Regions from separate parts of the Cupriavidus sp. HE11 genome, predicted to be linked through region 1. Evidence: predicted binding sites of a transcription regulator. Region 1 holds the regulator's gene; each other region holds the start of a gene.
What was found. Region 1 encodes sigma-54, which starts transcription at its own class of promoters, with help from an activator protein. Its sites were predicted from a motif close to TGGCANGNAANCTGCTTT; they were not measured.

Region 1 (4,632 bases):
TCGCGCATCTCGCGATCCGACAGCAATTGTGCGATTTCCGAGAGAATTTCGAGGTGCTGCTGCGTGGCCTGTTCGGGCACCAGCAGGAAAATCAATAGCGAGACCGGCTTGCCGTCGGGCGATTCGAACGGAATCGGTTCGGCCAGGCGCATGAAGCCGGCCAGCGGCTGCTTCAGGCCCTTGATGCGGCCGTGCGGAATGGCCACGCCGGCACCCAGGCCAGTCGAGCCAAGCGATTCGCGCGCGAAAAGGTTGTCCGTGACGGTGGCCCGGGCCACACCATGGTTGTTCTCGAACAGGAGCCCGGCTTGCTCGAAGACCCGCTTCTTGCTGGTGACGGTGACGTCGAGGTGGATGTTGCCGGGTGGCAGCAATTTGGCCAAACGATTCATGGGCGATGCACGAGAAGTCAGGTTGGCGATACGGCGCACAAATGCCGTCCCGCCGGATGGGGCAATTCAGGATATCGAGTGCTTGGTGGACGCACGCATTGGAGCGTCCGGCTCATTATAGAGCAGGGCTACAGCGCGCTTGTGCGCTGCAGCGCCGGCGCCGCGGGTGGTGCCGCGGTTGGCCGGCCGGATTGCCCACCCGGGTATTGCCGCCAGCGCCTGCATGATCTTCCGTCATGCGGTATGCCGTGCGGGTCACCGGGACCGTTCTGCCTGTCGTTATTGTATGGCGCAGCATACACCGAGCCGCGCAAGATGCGAACACCCCCGGTGAATCAAATGGTTTCTGCCGTGGCGCGAAGGTAACGGAGAGTTTCGGCCTGCCGGGAGCGTGCACCCATCAAAAAAGCCGCGCATCTGCGCGGCTTTGCTCTCTTCCTATCAGTCCTTTCGGGGGATGTTCAAGTCCACCTGGAGGGGCAGTTCACGGGTTGCCAGCCTATTGTTGCTGTAGTTGGGCTTCAGCCATCTGGTACTTGACCGCTTCCCGGTCATGGCCTTGCACGCGGTCCTTGTAGCGGATCACCTGCCGGTCGAGCTTGTCGACCAGACAGTCGATCGCGGCGTACAGGTCTTCATGGTGCGCTTCGACGAAGATGTCCTTGCCCTTGAGATGAAGATTGATTTCCGCGTACTGACGCTTGTCCTTTTCCTTGTGGTTGTCGACAGATAGCAGCACGCTCACGCCAATGACCTGATCGAAATGTCTGACAATTCGCTCCAGTTTCGTTTCCACATACTCACGCAGCGGCGGCGTGATGTCGAGGTGGTGTCCACTGATCTTGAAGTTCATAGCGCTTCTCCTTCTGAAAGAGCCGCACCAGGCAGGCGGTTGCGGCTCGGCTACAAAGACTTGCGGAGATTCACTGCGGGGATCTTCAGCGCTTCGCGGTATTTGGCCACCGTGCGGCGTGCGACCACAAAGCCCTGTTCGCCCAGCAATTCGGCGATGCGGCTGTCGGAAAGAGGATTCCTGGGGTCTTCGGCTCCTATCAGTTGCTTGATCAGCGCGCGGATCGCCGTGGATGAGGCCGCGCCGCCCGTCTCCGTGGAGACGTGGCTACCAAAGAAGTACTTCAACTCGAAAGTACCCATTGGCGTGGCCATGTATTTGTTCGTAGTCACCCGGGAAATGGTCGACTCATGTAAACCGAGTGTATCGGCTATTTCCCGCAAAACCAAGGGGCGCATTGCTATTTCGCCGTGCGAAAAGAAGTTCTTCTGACGCTCCACAATTGCCTGCGCCACACGCAGGATCGTGTCGAATCTCTGCTGAATGTTCTTGATGAGCCACCGGGCTTCCTGCAGCTTCTGCTGCAGGCCCGCCGCACCCGCTTCTCCTTTTGCACCGCGCAAAATCTGCGCGTACATGTCGTTGATGCGCAGGCGCGGCATGACGTCCGGATTCAGCTGTGCAATCCAGCTGCTGCCGCTCTTGCGCACGAACACGTCGGGCACCACGAAATCCGCTTCGGGGCGGCTGTACGCATGCCCCGGGTACGGTGCCAGCGAGCGGATCAGATCGTGCGCCGCCTTTAGTGCAATTTCGTCAACCTGCAGCGCTTTCTTGAGACGCGTGTAATCCCTTACGGCCAGCAGTTCAAGATGATGGTTGACGATGGACAGGGCCAGTTCGCGTTGCGGATGCTGCAGCCGCTTCAGTTGCAGGCTCAGGCACTCGGCGGCATTGCGCGCGCCCACGCCCGGCGGATCGAAGCTCTGCAGCAGCGTCAGCATGGCCTGCACTTCCTCGATCTCGAATTCCAGCTCTTCGGGCAGTTCGGTGCAGATTTCCTCGAGTGACGCACTCAGGTATCCGTCGTCGTCGAGCGATTCGATCAGAAAAATGGCCAGGCCCTTGTCGCGCGCCGAAATCTTCAGCGGCGTCAGCTGTTCCATCAGGTATTCGCGCAGCGTGGGGTCCGCATCGCGTAACTGCATCGGCGTCTTTTCGTCTTCGTCGTTCTGCGGACGGCGAGCGAAGTCGTCCAGGCTCCAGTCGCTGCCATAGTCTTCGCTCGCGGAATCGCTAAAACCTTCTTCGTCGCCGCCAGCCGCGTGCTCGGCGCGGTCGTCACCGTTGGCCTGCGGCTCGGCCGGGGCCGGCGCCGGGGCGCTCTGCAGGTTGACGGAGCCGTCCGCCGCCACGCGCAGCGGGCTTTCGATCCAGTCGTTCTCGCGTTCAAGCAGCGGGTTTTCCGTCAGCGCCTGTTCCACTTCCTGTTGCAGTTCGAGCGTGGAAAGCTGCAGCAGCCGGATGGACTGTTGCAGTTGCGGCGTCAGGGCCAGATGCTGGGAGAGGCGGAGCTGAAGCGAAGGTTTCATGCGACCTATTCTATGCGCATCTTTCCGTTGTTGGAACGGAATTTGCTACAACCTATCGCTTCGGCTTCCTGATCGGAAACGGCTTTGGAAAAACCGTTGGCAAGTGCGGTAGAAATGACCTGCCGATGACGTGCCGGATGGCCCGTCGGAAGAGCGGCCGCAAGGGCGGCCGGGGGCTTACATGCGGAAGTTTTCGCCCAGGTAGACGCGTCGCACCGACTCGTTGGCGATGATTTCCTCGGGCTGGCCGGCGGCCAGCACGGTGCCTTCGCTGATGATGTACGCGTGGTCGCAGATGCCCAGCGTTTCGCGCACATTGTGGTCGGTGATCAGCACGCCGATATTGCGCGCCTTCAGGAAGCTCACGATCCGCTGGATTTCGCCTACGGCGATCGGGTCCACGCCTGCAAACGGCTCGTCGAGCAGGATGAAGCGCGGCGACGACGCCAGCGCACGGGCGATTTCCACGCGGCGGCGCTCGCCGCCCGACAGCGACAGCGCGGGGTTGTTGCGCAGGTGGGCAATCTGCAGGTCGTCCAGCAGCGAATCCAGGCGGCGTTCGATCTCGGCCTTCGGCAGCGGCTTGCCGTTCTCCAGCTGCAGCTCCAGCACCGCGCGGATATTCTCTTCCACGTTGAGCTTGCGGAAGACCGACGCTTCCTGCGGCAGGTAGGACAGGCCCATGCGGGCGCGTTCGTGAATGGCCAGGCCGCTGATGTGCTCGTCGTCGAGGACGATGTCGCCCTCGTCCAGCGCCACCAGGCCCACGATCATGTAGAACGACGTGGTCTTGCCCGCGCCATTGGGGCCAAGCAGCCCCACCACCTCGCCGCTTTTCACATCGAGCGATACGTCCTTGACCACCGTGCGCGTGCCGTAGCGCTTCTTCAGGTGACGCACGACCAGTGTGCTGCTGTCGGTGCGGACGGCGGATGCGTTGGACGGGGCAGAGGCGGCGAGCGTGGCGGTATCGTTCATCAGGACTGGCTGGAGGTAAAACGTTAAGGCTTGGGCGCGGTGGACGGCTTCAGGTCCAGCGGCGCGCTGGACGCGGCCGGGGCGCTGGCGTCCGCGCGGGGCGACAGCACCGCGCGCACGCGGCCCGACGTATTGCCGGCCGTGGTGTTGGCGTCGCCACCGGTGGCGGTGTAATACTCGTTGCGGCTGTCGTAGGTAATTACCGCGCCACGGATTTCGTCGATGATCTTCGCGCCGACGCCGGACACGCGCGCCGCGCGGGCATGGCCGATCAGCTTGTTGATCTCGGACTTGCCGTCGTATTCGATGCGGTCGCCCCAGCCATCGATGTACTCGTCCACGCCATCCCGCTTCTGGCGGATATACGCCTGATGGCCGGGCTTGGCCGTGGCGATGGCGTACTGGTAGCCCTCGGGGTCGGTGCGCAATTCGGCCGCGTCGGACTTCAGCACCATCGTGCCCTTGGTCAGCACCACGTTGCCCGTGAGGGTGTAGATCTGCTTGACGTCATCGTAGCTGGCGTTGTCGGCCTCCAGCACCAGCGGCTTGCCCTGGTCGGCGCGTTCGGCAAAGGCCGGCGCGGCCAGCGTCAGGCCGAGAGCGGCGATGGCAGCCAGCAGGGCGGGCGCGAGGCGGCGACAGGGCGATGTCGTCAGGGATGCAGTCATGTTTGGCGAGTGGTGAGATAAAGACGGCGGCCAGGATGCGCCGGAGCGTTTGCGTCCCCCGGGGTCACTGGGTCCTGGCCTGCCCCTGCGGCGAGTTCATGATGATCGTGCCGCGTACGTTACCCAGCAATTGTACTTCGCGGGTGACGTTGTTGAAGATCATGCCGTTTGCATTCATGACCGACGGGCCGCGCGTCAGCTGTACCGCC
Region 2 (4,632 bases), on a different replicon from region 1:
GCGGCCACGGGCTGGCGCGCGATCTTCTGGATCCACTGCGGCGCGGCCGTGCTGCTGCTGTGGCTGATCCACACGCGGATGGAAGAATCGCTGGACCCGCAGCGCCGCCGCACGCTGCATCCCGGTACCGTGCTGCGCGGTTACTGGGAGCTGTTGCGCGACCGTGAATTCCTGGGCTACTCGCTGTCCGCCGGGTGCGTGCAGGGGGGCATGTTCGCCTATATCGCGGGCTCGCCGTTCGTGCTGATCGAACTGCATGGCATCGATCCCTCCCACTACGGCTTTGTTTTCGGGGCCAACGCATTTGGCCTGATCGCAATGTCGCAGGTCAACGCGAAGCTGGTGCGCGCCCGTGCGCTGGACGACGTGCTGCGTGTCGCGCTGATCGCGCCCTGCGTGGCGGGCCTGACGCTGGCAGCCGCCACGCTGCTGGGCGTGGCCTCGCTGCCGGTGCTGCTGTGCTGCTTCTTCGTATTCCTGGCCGGGCTGGGCTGCATCACGCCCAATGCGTCGGCACTGGCGCTGGCGCATCAGAGCCATCGGGCCGGCACGGCGTCGGCCTTGATGGGCACACTCCAGTTCGGCTTCGGCACGCTGGCAGGTGCGGCAGTCAGCGTCTGGCACGACGGTACGGCGCTGCCGCTGGCCGTGGTGATGGCGGTCTGCGGCAGCGGCGCCGTGCTGCTGCGTCTGTACGGGCGGGCCGGCATGCGCCAGCCCGGCTGATCGCTGCCGCTTGCCGGCTCAGGCGGCCTGGTTGGCCGGCTGGGTCAACGGCACCGCCGGTGCATTCTGCATGACCACCATCTGTGCCGGCATCGGGGCGGCGAATCCGGCCGCGCCGAAGCTGTCGCGGATGGTGCGGTTGGTATCGAAATACACCTGCCAGTAGTTGTCGTTATGGCAGTACGGACGTACCGCCAGCACCGGGCCCACCAGCGTGAATTCCAGGATCTCGACGTCGACCGGCGGGTCGGCCAGCACGTTCGGGACGGCCGCCAGTTTTTCCTTGAGCAGCGCGATGGCTGCCGTCGCGTCGGTGGTGCCGGCCAGTTGCGCCTTCAGTTCCACGCGCCGGAACGGATTGGCCGTGAAATTCTGGATCGTGTCGCTGAAGATCTTGTTGTTGCCGATCACGGTCAGGACGTTGTCCGGGGTGTCGAGTGACGTCGCAAAAAGACCAATTTCGCGCACCGTACCGGTCACGCCGCCCACGGTCACGAAATCGCCCACCTTGAACGGACGCAGGACAACCAGGAAGGCGCCGGCGGCGAAGTTCGACATCAGCCCGGACCACGCCATGCCGATGGCTACGCCGGCCGCGGCGATCAGCGCCGCGAACGTGGTGGTCTGGATGCCGAAATAGCCGAGGATGCCGATCACCAGCACCACATTCAGTGTGACGGTGACAATCGATCCGACATAGCGCAGCAGGGTGGGGTCGACGCTTTGCTTGGACAGTGAGTTCTGCACCAGGCGCACCACGAAATGGATCAGCCAGCGGCCTACTACCCAGAATGCCAGCGCGGCCAGTATTTTCACGCCGAATATGGTGGCATAGCTGTAAATGACGTCGCGGATGCTTTGCAGCGAGGTGGTATCCATGAACATGCTCCTGTGATTTACGGGCAGGAAAAACCAGGGACAGCAAAACCGGAAGGTGCTGTCGATAATGTCAGGATCACAAGGCACGCCTGTGTCGGCGTTTACGGAATGGGCAAGGGCATTATTGGGCGCCCGCCAGCGAAAGTTCAAGTCAATCTTTTTTGCGCGCCAAGTAAAAACGGCCGGGTAAATGCCCGGCCGCTTTTTCACACATTGCTTTGCAAATCCGTGGGTTACCAGTTCGTTTCACGCTCCGGCGTGGCCGAGATCCGGTGCAGCGTCAGGTCGGCGCCGTTGAATTCCTCTTCCGGGTCCAGGCGGATGCCCACCAGCTTCTTCAGCGTGCCGTAGACCACCGTGCCACCGACCAGCGCGACCACGATACCCATCAGCGTGCCGGCCACCTGGGACACCAGCGATACGCCGCCCATGCCACCCAGCAGGTGGCTGCCGAAAATGCCCGCGGCAATGCCGCCCCAGGCACCGCAGAGGCCGTGCAGCGGCCAGACACCCAGCACATCGTCGATATGCCATTTGTTCTGGGCCAGCGTGAACATATGGACGAACAGCACGCCGGCCACGACACCGGTTACCAGCGCGCCCAGCGGATGCATGATGTCCGACCCGGCGCATACCGCCACCAGCCCGGCCAGCGGGCCGTTGTACGAGAAGCCCGGGTCGTTGCGGCCGGCCGCCCATGCCGCCAGCGTGCCGCCGACCATCGCCATCAGCGAGTTGATGGCTACCAGGCCACTGATCTTGTCGATGGTCTGCGCGCTCATGACATTGAAGCCGAACCAGCCCACTGCCAGCACCCAGGCGCCCAGCGCCAGGAACGGGATGTTCGACGGCGGATGCGCGCTGATGCGGCCATCCTTCTGGTAACGGCCACGGCGCGCGCCCAGCAGCAGCACGGCGGGCAGGGCGATCCAGCCGCCCACGGCATGCACCACCACCGAACCGGCGAAGTCGTGGAACGGCGCCCCGGTCACCGAGGCCAGCCAGTCCTGCACGCCCAGGCGGTTATTCCAGACGATGCCCTCGAAGAACGGATAGACAAAGCCCACCAGCACGAAAGTTGCCATCAGTTGCGGATTGAACCGCGAGCGCTCCGCGATGCCGCCCGAAATAATCGCCGGGATGGCCGCGGCAAACGTTGCCAGGAAGAAGAACTTCACCAGTTCGTGACCATTTTTTTCGGCCAGCGTCTCGGCGCCGGCAAAGAACTGCACCCCGTAGGCAATCGTGTAGCCGATGAAGAAGTAGGCGAGTGTCGACACTGCGAAATCGACCAGAATCTTTACCAGTGCATTGACCTGATTCTTCTTGCGAACCGTGCCAAGTTCCAGGAAGGCGAACCCGGCGTGCATTGCCAGCACCATGATCGCGCCCAGCAGGATGAACAAGGCATCCGTCCCTGTCTTCAGGTTGTCCATCGTTACCTCATGCTCAAAATGGGAGCACGGACAAGCAATTAGCGTTCCAGTTTTGGCCGCAAAACGGGGACTGCAGCGCCAAATCAGGGCGATACGCACACAACTGGCGATTGCTGCATCCGGGAAGCAGGTCCTGGGCGAACGGGCGCGGGGCGATTCCGGGGCATGCATGCGCCAAAACGACGCATACCGCAGGGCGGAATGGAACTCGAATGGTGCATGACGCGTTTATGCACCGAAATAGAGCGATGACGTCCGTTGCCACGAGTGTGGCAAATGGGGGTGTAAATTGCGTGTTTCAGTGGAGTATCGGCAACTTTCTGCTGGTTTCACAAAGTGCGTCGTCCGATACGTCCAGTCTCCGAAATGTGATGTGCCGATTCGGAAAACAGAGGGGTAAAAACCCCGCTAAGTCTTGTCAGAGAACGATTTCCGGCAGTTTTCGTTGCATCGGTGCCACTGGGGATTGCTCAAGCTGCAAAGGGCAGATTAGACTGCGCCGATCGGACTTTTGCCACTTGGGAAAAGTCCGGTGACGACGACCAAACAAGGGAAATCAGCCATGAATAAAGGTGAACTGGTATCGGCCATCGCCGCGGAAGCAGAACTCAGCAACGCCGCCGCCGAGCGCGCGCTGAACGCTGCGCTGGACAGTATCAAGAAGGCAGTCGCGAAGGGTGACTCGGTCACGCTGGTGGGTTTTGGCAGCTTCAGCTCGGGCAAGCGTGCTGCACGTACCGGTCGCAATCCGCGCACCGGCGAAACGATCAAGATCCCGGCCGCCAAGACGGTGAAGTTCTCGGCCGGCCAGGGTTTCAAGGACGCCGTGAACAAGAAGAAGTAAGCGCATCGCGTCCCAGGAAGTAAAGAAAGCGGCCTGCAGGGCCGCTTTTCTATTTTGTCCCGCGGATTATTCAGACTGTCTGGCGCCCGGCAGCGGAAAAACGCGCCGTCCGGTATGCCATGACGCGGCGCACCGGGTTACACTGCCCGCGCCTCAGGCTCGATTTCTGGATTTTCTGCGATGAATGATTTGTCCCACCAGCTGTCCATGACCGTGCTGATGACGCCGGACATGGCCAATTTCTCCGGCAATGTCCACGGCGGCACGATCCTCAAGTACCTGGATATGGTGGCCTACGCCTGCGCTAGCCGCTATGCCGGGCGTTATGTCGTGACGCTGTCGGTCGACCAGGTGGTGTTCCGCCAGCCGATCCACGTCGGGGAACTGGTGACGTTCCTGGCGGCGGTGAACTTCACGGGCCGCAGCTCGATGGAAATCGGCATCAAGGTGGTGACCGAGAACATTCGCAGCAAGGTGGTTCGCCATACCAACAGCTGCTATTTCACGATGGTGGCCGTGGACGACAACGGCACGCCGGCCGAAGTGCCGCCGCTGCAGCCGCGCGACGAAGTGGAGCGCCAGCGTTTCGAAGCCGCCAAGCAGCGCCGCGCGCTGCGCCAGGAAATGGAGCGCCGCCACGACGAGATCAAGGGGGCGACCACCGAATGACGCCCAGGCCGTTGCGCAATGTCGTGGCAGTCGGGCTGGCCTGTGGCTTGGCCACGCTGCTGGCCGCCGCCCATGCCG
Region 3 (4,632 bases), on a different replicon from region 1:
TTGCCGACTACAAGTCGCCGCGCTCGGTCGACTTCGTCGCCGAACTGCCCAAGAACGCCAGCGGCAAGCTGGCCCGCAAGCTGGTGCGCGAGCAGTACTGGCTCGGCGCCAGCCGCCGCGTGAACTGATCCACGGAGCCAAGACATGTTCGACCATCTGACCAATCCGGTGCTGATCGAAACGCGCGCCGCGGTGCAGCGCTTTATCAACGACGAACTGCTGCCGATGCAGCACGAGCTGGGCCTGGGCACCGAAGACCCGTGGCCGCGCGAGGTGCTGCGCAACGTCTGGCGCCGCTCCAGCGAACTCGGGCTGTACGCGGCCTGCCTGCCTGTGGAACTGGGCGGCAAGGGCCTCAATATCTCGGAGCAGTGCGCGTTGAAGGCCGACCTGGCTGCCAGCGGCGCAGTGCTGGCCCCGCATGTGCTGGGCGACCTGGGTGGCCCGCCGCGCGTGGGCAACATGCTCAAGTACGCCACGCCGGACCAGGTGGCACGCTACTTCCAGCCGGTGATCCGGGGCGAGAAATCCACCTGCTTTGCGCTGACCGAGCCGCATTCGGGCTCCGATGCGCAGAGCATCCGCACCAGCGCGGTGGTGGACGGCGACGATCTGGTGATCAACGGCGAGAAGCATTACATCAGCGGCGCGCCGTTTGCGGACTTTGCCATCGTGATGTGCGTGACCGATGCCACCACCACGCCGCCGTCGATCACGGCCGTGCTGGTCGACCTGGACCTGCCGGGCGTCACCGTCAGCACCGAGTACGTGCCGATGTCGGGCCAGCATATCGATGCCGATATCCGCTTCGAGAACGTGCGCGTGCCGCGCGCCAATATCTTTGGCGGCGAAGGGCGGGGTTTCAAGCTGGGCATGTCGCGCATCAACGTGAACCGGCTGCTGCATTGCCCGTCGATGCTGGGGCTGGCAACGCGTGCCTACGAGGCATCGGTGGCCTACGCGGGCCAGCGCCGCCAGTTTGGCGGGCCGATTGCGCGCTTCCAGGCCATCCAGCACATGCTGGCCGACATGGCGGCGGCACTGTGGGCCTGCGAGAGCATGATCGCCCAGACCGCGCTGCTGGCCGATGCCGGTGCCGACCTGCGCATGAAGGCGGCCGCGTGCAAGCTGTTCGTGTCGGAGCGCTGCTTCGAGGTGGCGGACAAAGCCGTGCAGATCCACGGCAACCTCGGTGTCACGCGCGGGCATCCGGTGGAGCAGACCTGGCGCAAGCTGCGCATGTTCCGCATCTTCACGGGCACCAGCGAGATCCAGCGCAATACGATTGCCAAGGCCATCCTGGACCCGGCCGAGGCCTGATTGCGCCACACGCGCGCCACACATCAGAAAAAAACACAGGAGACAACATGAATCGTCGTCAATGGCTGGCTACGGCAGGCGCCGCAGCCGGTGCCGCCGCACTGGGTGGCGTGATGAGCCGCGTGGCCGTGGCCGCCGCGCCGTATCCTTCGCGCCCGATCCGGCTGATCGTGCCGTTTATCGCGGGCACCGCACCCGATTCCATCGCCCGGACCATCTCGGCGGAACTGTCGCCGGTGCTGGGCCAGCCGCTGGTGGTGGAGAACATCGGCGGGGCTGGCGGCATCATCGGCGCCCGGGCGCTGAAGCGCGCCGAGCCCGATGGCTACACGCTGGGCATCCTTGCCAACCAGCACGTGATCAACGTCCATCTGTACAAGGATCAACCGTACGACGCCGCCCGCGACTTCACGGCGATCTCGGCGCTATCGGGCGGCCCCGTGGTGCTGGCCGTGCCAGCGTCGTCGCCGTTCAGGACGGCGCGGGAACTGATCGAGGCGATGAAGAAGAAGCCGGGTGCGCTGAACTACGGGTCGGGCGGCAAGGGCAGCGTCTCGCACCTGGCCGTGGAATCGCTGCTGCACCAGAATCATGTCGAGGCCGTGCATATCCCGTACAAGGGCGCCAGCGAAATCCTGACGTCGATGCTGAGCGGCCAGACGCAATTCGGCATGCCGGTGATGTCGACGGCGGCGCCGTTCCTGCGCAACGGCCAGATTCGCGCGCTGGCGGTGTCATCGGCTGCGCGGACCAGCTATTTCCCGAACGTGCCGACTTTGGCGGAATCGTTGCCGCCGGGGTTTGTGCTCGATAACTGGAGTGGCTTGTTTGCCCCGGCTGGCTTGCCGGCGCCAATGGCGAAACGGCTATTCGACGCGGTGGTCGCGCTGCAGAACAGCGGCAAGCTCGACGCGACGATGAAGGCGAATGCAGGGGAGCTTCGGAAGAGCGATTCGCCGGCGCAGTTCACGCAGATGGTGGCGGCTGACAATGCGCGGTACCGGAAGCTGATTGGGGAGATTGGGATGCGGGGGGAGGCGGGGTGAAGAGGCGGGGCTAGAAGTTGCGGCCCCTGAAATGAAAAAAACCCTGGGGAAAGTCCAGGGCTTTTCTTGAATGCTAGATGCCAATTACATTGGGCAGCTTGCCGGTGCAAACGAAGCGTTGAACGTGGCCGGAGCAGTCGTGATGGCGCAGCCCCAGCTACCGTTCGCATCGCGGGTCCACGTGATGGTAGCGCCAGCCACTGCGGCTTGTGCAGCACCGCCCAACACGCCACTAATGGTCGACGCATTGGCAGCCAGGGCCACAGTGGCGATACCGCCGAGGGCCGTGGCGTTGTCCGTGATCAGGTTCGAAGCGGTACGACCCATGTTGCAGTCGGTGGTGGCAGCAGGCGGCACATCCGGCGTAGTGATGACCGTGCGGCCTTCGTTCAGGCAGGTCTCGGCTGCCGTGCGCAGGGCCGACAGTTCACCGATCACTCGGCTAACTTGCGACTTGGCCACGTACGTCTGATATTGCGGAATCGCAATAGCAGCCAGGATACCGATGATCGCGACCACGATCATCAGTTCGATCAGCGTGAAACCCTTCTGGACCCGTTGGTGGATTCCCATCCGTGCTTTTTTCATGGAATTGACCCCTTTGAATTAATTGAGAACAGCAGTTGCTGTCGGGTGCATATAGAGCAACAGGCGTGCCAGGTCGTAATTCGGCTAGAAATCGCCGAAATGTGAGATTTCTTGTCACCTGTAACCAGATGTATCTGACAATTCCCGTCACCCCACTCTCGGAGGGTATGGCTCAAGAAGCACAAGGTGACGGTTTTTGTCAGGGAATGTGGCGCTTAATTCGCCCTTAATTCTGATATTAGCGCGGCTGAAACACGATCACGGCCATGCCGGCGACGGCAATTGTGACACCTGTCATATCCCAGACGCTGGGCCGGACGCCGTCGACCAGCCAGAGCCAGGCGATGGCCACTGCTATATAAATACCGCCGTAGGCGGCATAGACCCGGCCCGAGGCGTCGGGGTGCAAGGTAAGCAGCCACGCGAAGGCGGCCAGCGAGGCGGCGGCTGGGATCAATACCCATGCGCTGGCGTTCTGACGCAGCCAGAGGTAGGGCAGGTAGCATCCGAGGATTTCGGCCAGGGCGGTCAGGAAGTAGAGTCCGACGGTTTTCATGCTTGCTTCTGTGTAGTCGTTGATCAGGGCGTCTTACGCCACCGCCGCCTTTAGCGCCGCCACCAGCGGCATCACCAGCTCATTCTCTTCCGTCTCGCGCCGCCACATCACGCCCACGGGCGGCAAGTCCCAGCTCAGCGAGAACGGCAGCGCTGCCGCGTCGCCCAGTTCGATCAGCTCGGCGGCCACGGCGCGCGGCACGATGGTGATGGTGTCAGGCTGGCTGCGCAGCAGCGTGGCCATCGGTTTGATCGAATAGGTTTCGACGATGGGCAGCGGCGGTGCCACACCGGCCACCGCGAACATCGTATTGATCGTGCGGCGCACCGGCGTGTGTGGCGGAGGCAGGATCCAGTCGAGTTCCGCCAGCCGTTTCCAGTCAAGTTCGCCACGCGACAGGCGCGCCTTGGCCCGCGAAGGTACCACGAGCACGGGCTCTTCTCGATAGAGCGGTTGCTGCACGATATCTTCGCCTGCCAGGTAGAACGAGCGCGCGATCACGCAGTCCAGTTCGTGCTGGCGCAGCGCGCTGACCAGTTCGTCGGTGGTGCCTTCGCGCACCACCACCGAGATGCGCGGTTGCTGGTTGAGCCCATAGGCCAGCGCGGCGTCCAGCACTGCGCGGGCCGTGTAGGGAATCACGCCCAGCCGCAGCCGGCCCCGCCGGCCGGCCTCGATCACCGCCAGTTGCCGGCCCAGCGCCTCGGCGTCGGCCATCGTCATGCGCGCATGGCTCAGTACGGCGGCTCCGGTGGCCGTGGGCTCCAGCCCGTTGCGGGTGCGGGTGAACAGCGGCGTCATGAAAATGTCCTCAATCTCGCGCAGCGCCTTGGTCACGGCCGGCTGGGACAGGTTCATCTCCGCCGCTACACGCGATACCGAACGCTGGCGCTCCAGCGCCAGCAGCAGCGGCAAATGACGCAGGCGCAGGCGCGATACGATCTGATGCAGCAGCTTGTCGGTGGCAATCGGCATAAGGGAGGGACGTTGCGGTTGATGGGTATAACCAAACGGTAATACTACGATAAGTAATTCGATACTGGCAGTTATTCCATCTGCCTATACTCGAATCACAAGTCAAATGCATCAAAGAGGAGTCATTTCCCATGTTCACGACACGCC

Region 2: the regulator sigma-54 is predicted to act here: its motif matches at 3,073-3,090, upstream of ACOABP_RS17920 (ammonium transporter).
Region 3: the regulator sigma-54 is predicted to act here: its motif matches at 3,008-3,025, upstream of ACOABP_RS21510 (pilin).

The regions. Positions count from the first base shown of each region.
Region 1 covers NZ_CP184464.1:2,292,278-2,296,909, forward strand. The annotation lists gene ptsN (PTS IIA-like nitrogen regulatory protein PtsN) at 1-392, opposite strand, end outside; gene hpf (ribosome hibernation-promoting factor, HPF/YfiA family) at 892-1,245, opposite strand; gene ACOABP_RS10680 (RNA polymerase factor sigma-54) at 1,296-2,777, opposite strand; gene lptB (LPS export ABC transporter ATP-binding protein) at 2,955-3,755, opposite strand; gene lptA (lipopolysaccharide transport periplasmic protein LptA) at 3,779-4,423, opposite strand; gene lptC (LPS export ABC transporter periplasmic protein LptC) at 4,488-4,632, opposite strand, start outside.
Region 2 covers NZ_CP184465.1:102,138-106,769, forward strand. The annotation lists gene ACOABP_RS17910 (Bcr/CflA family multidrug efflux MFS transporter) at 1-726, shown strand, start outside; gene ACOABP_RS17915 (mechanosensitive ion channel family protein) at 745-1,605, opposite strand; gene ACOABP_RS17920 (ammonium transporter) at 1,839-3,041, opposite strand; gene ACOABP_RS17925 (HU family DNA-binding protein) at 3,604-3,885, shown strand; gene ACOABP_RS17930 (acyl-CoA thioesterase) at 4,066-4,554, shown strand; gene ACOABP_RS17935 (CreA family protein) at 4,551-4,632, shown strand, end outside.
Region 3 covers NZ_CP184465.1:915,978-920,609, reverse strand. The annotation lists gene ACOABP_RS21525 (AMP-binding protein) at 1-128, shown strand, start outside; gene ACOABP_RS21520 (acyl-CoA dehydrogenase family protein) at 145-1,320, shown strand; gene ACOABP_RS21515 (tripartite tricarboxylate transporter substrate-binding protein) at 1,368-2,366, shown strand; gene ACOABP_RS21510 (pilin) at 2,451-2,954, opposite strand; gene ACOABP_RS21505 (YnfA family protein) at 3,193-3,510, opposite strand; gene ACOABP_RS21500 (LysR substrate-binding domain-containing protein) at 3,544-4,485, opposite strand; gene ACOABP_RS21495 (gamma-glutamyltransferase family protein) at 4,617-4,632, shown strand, end outside.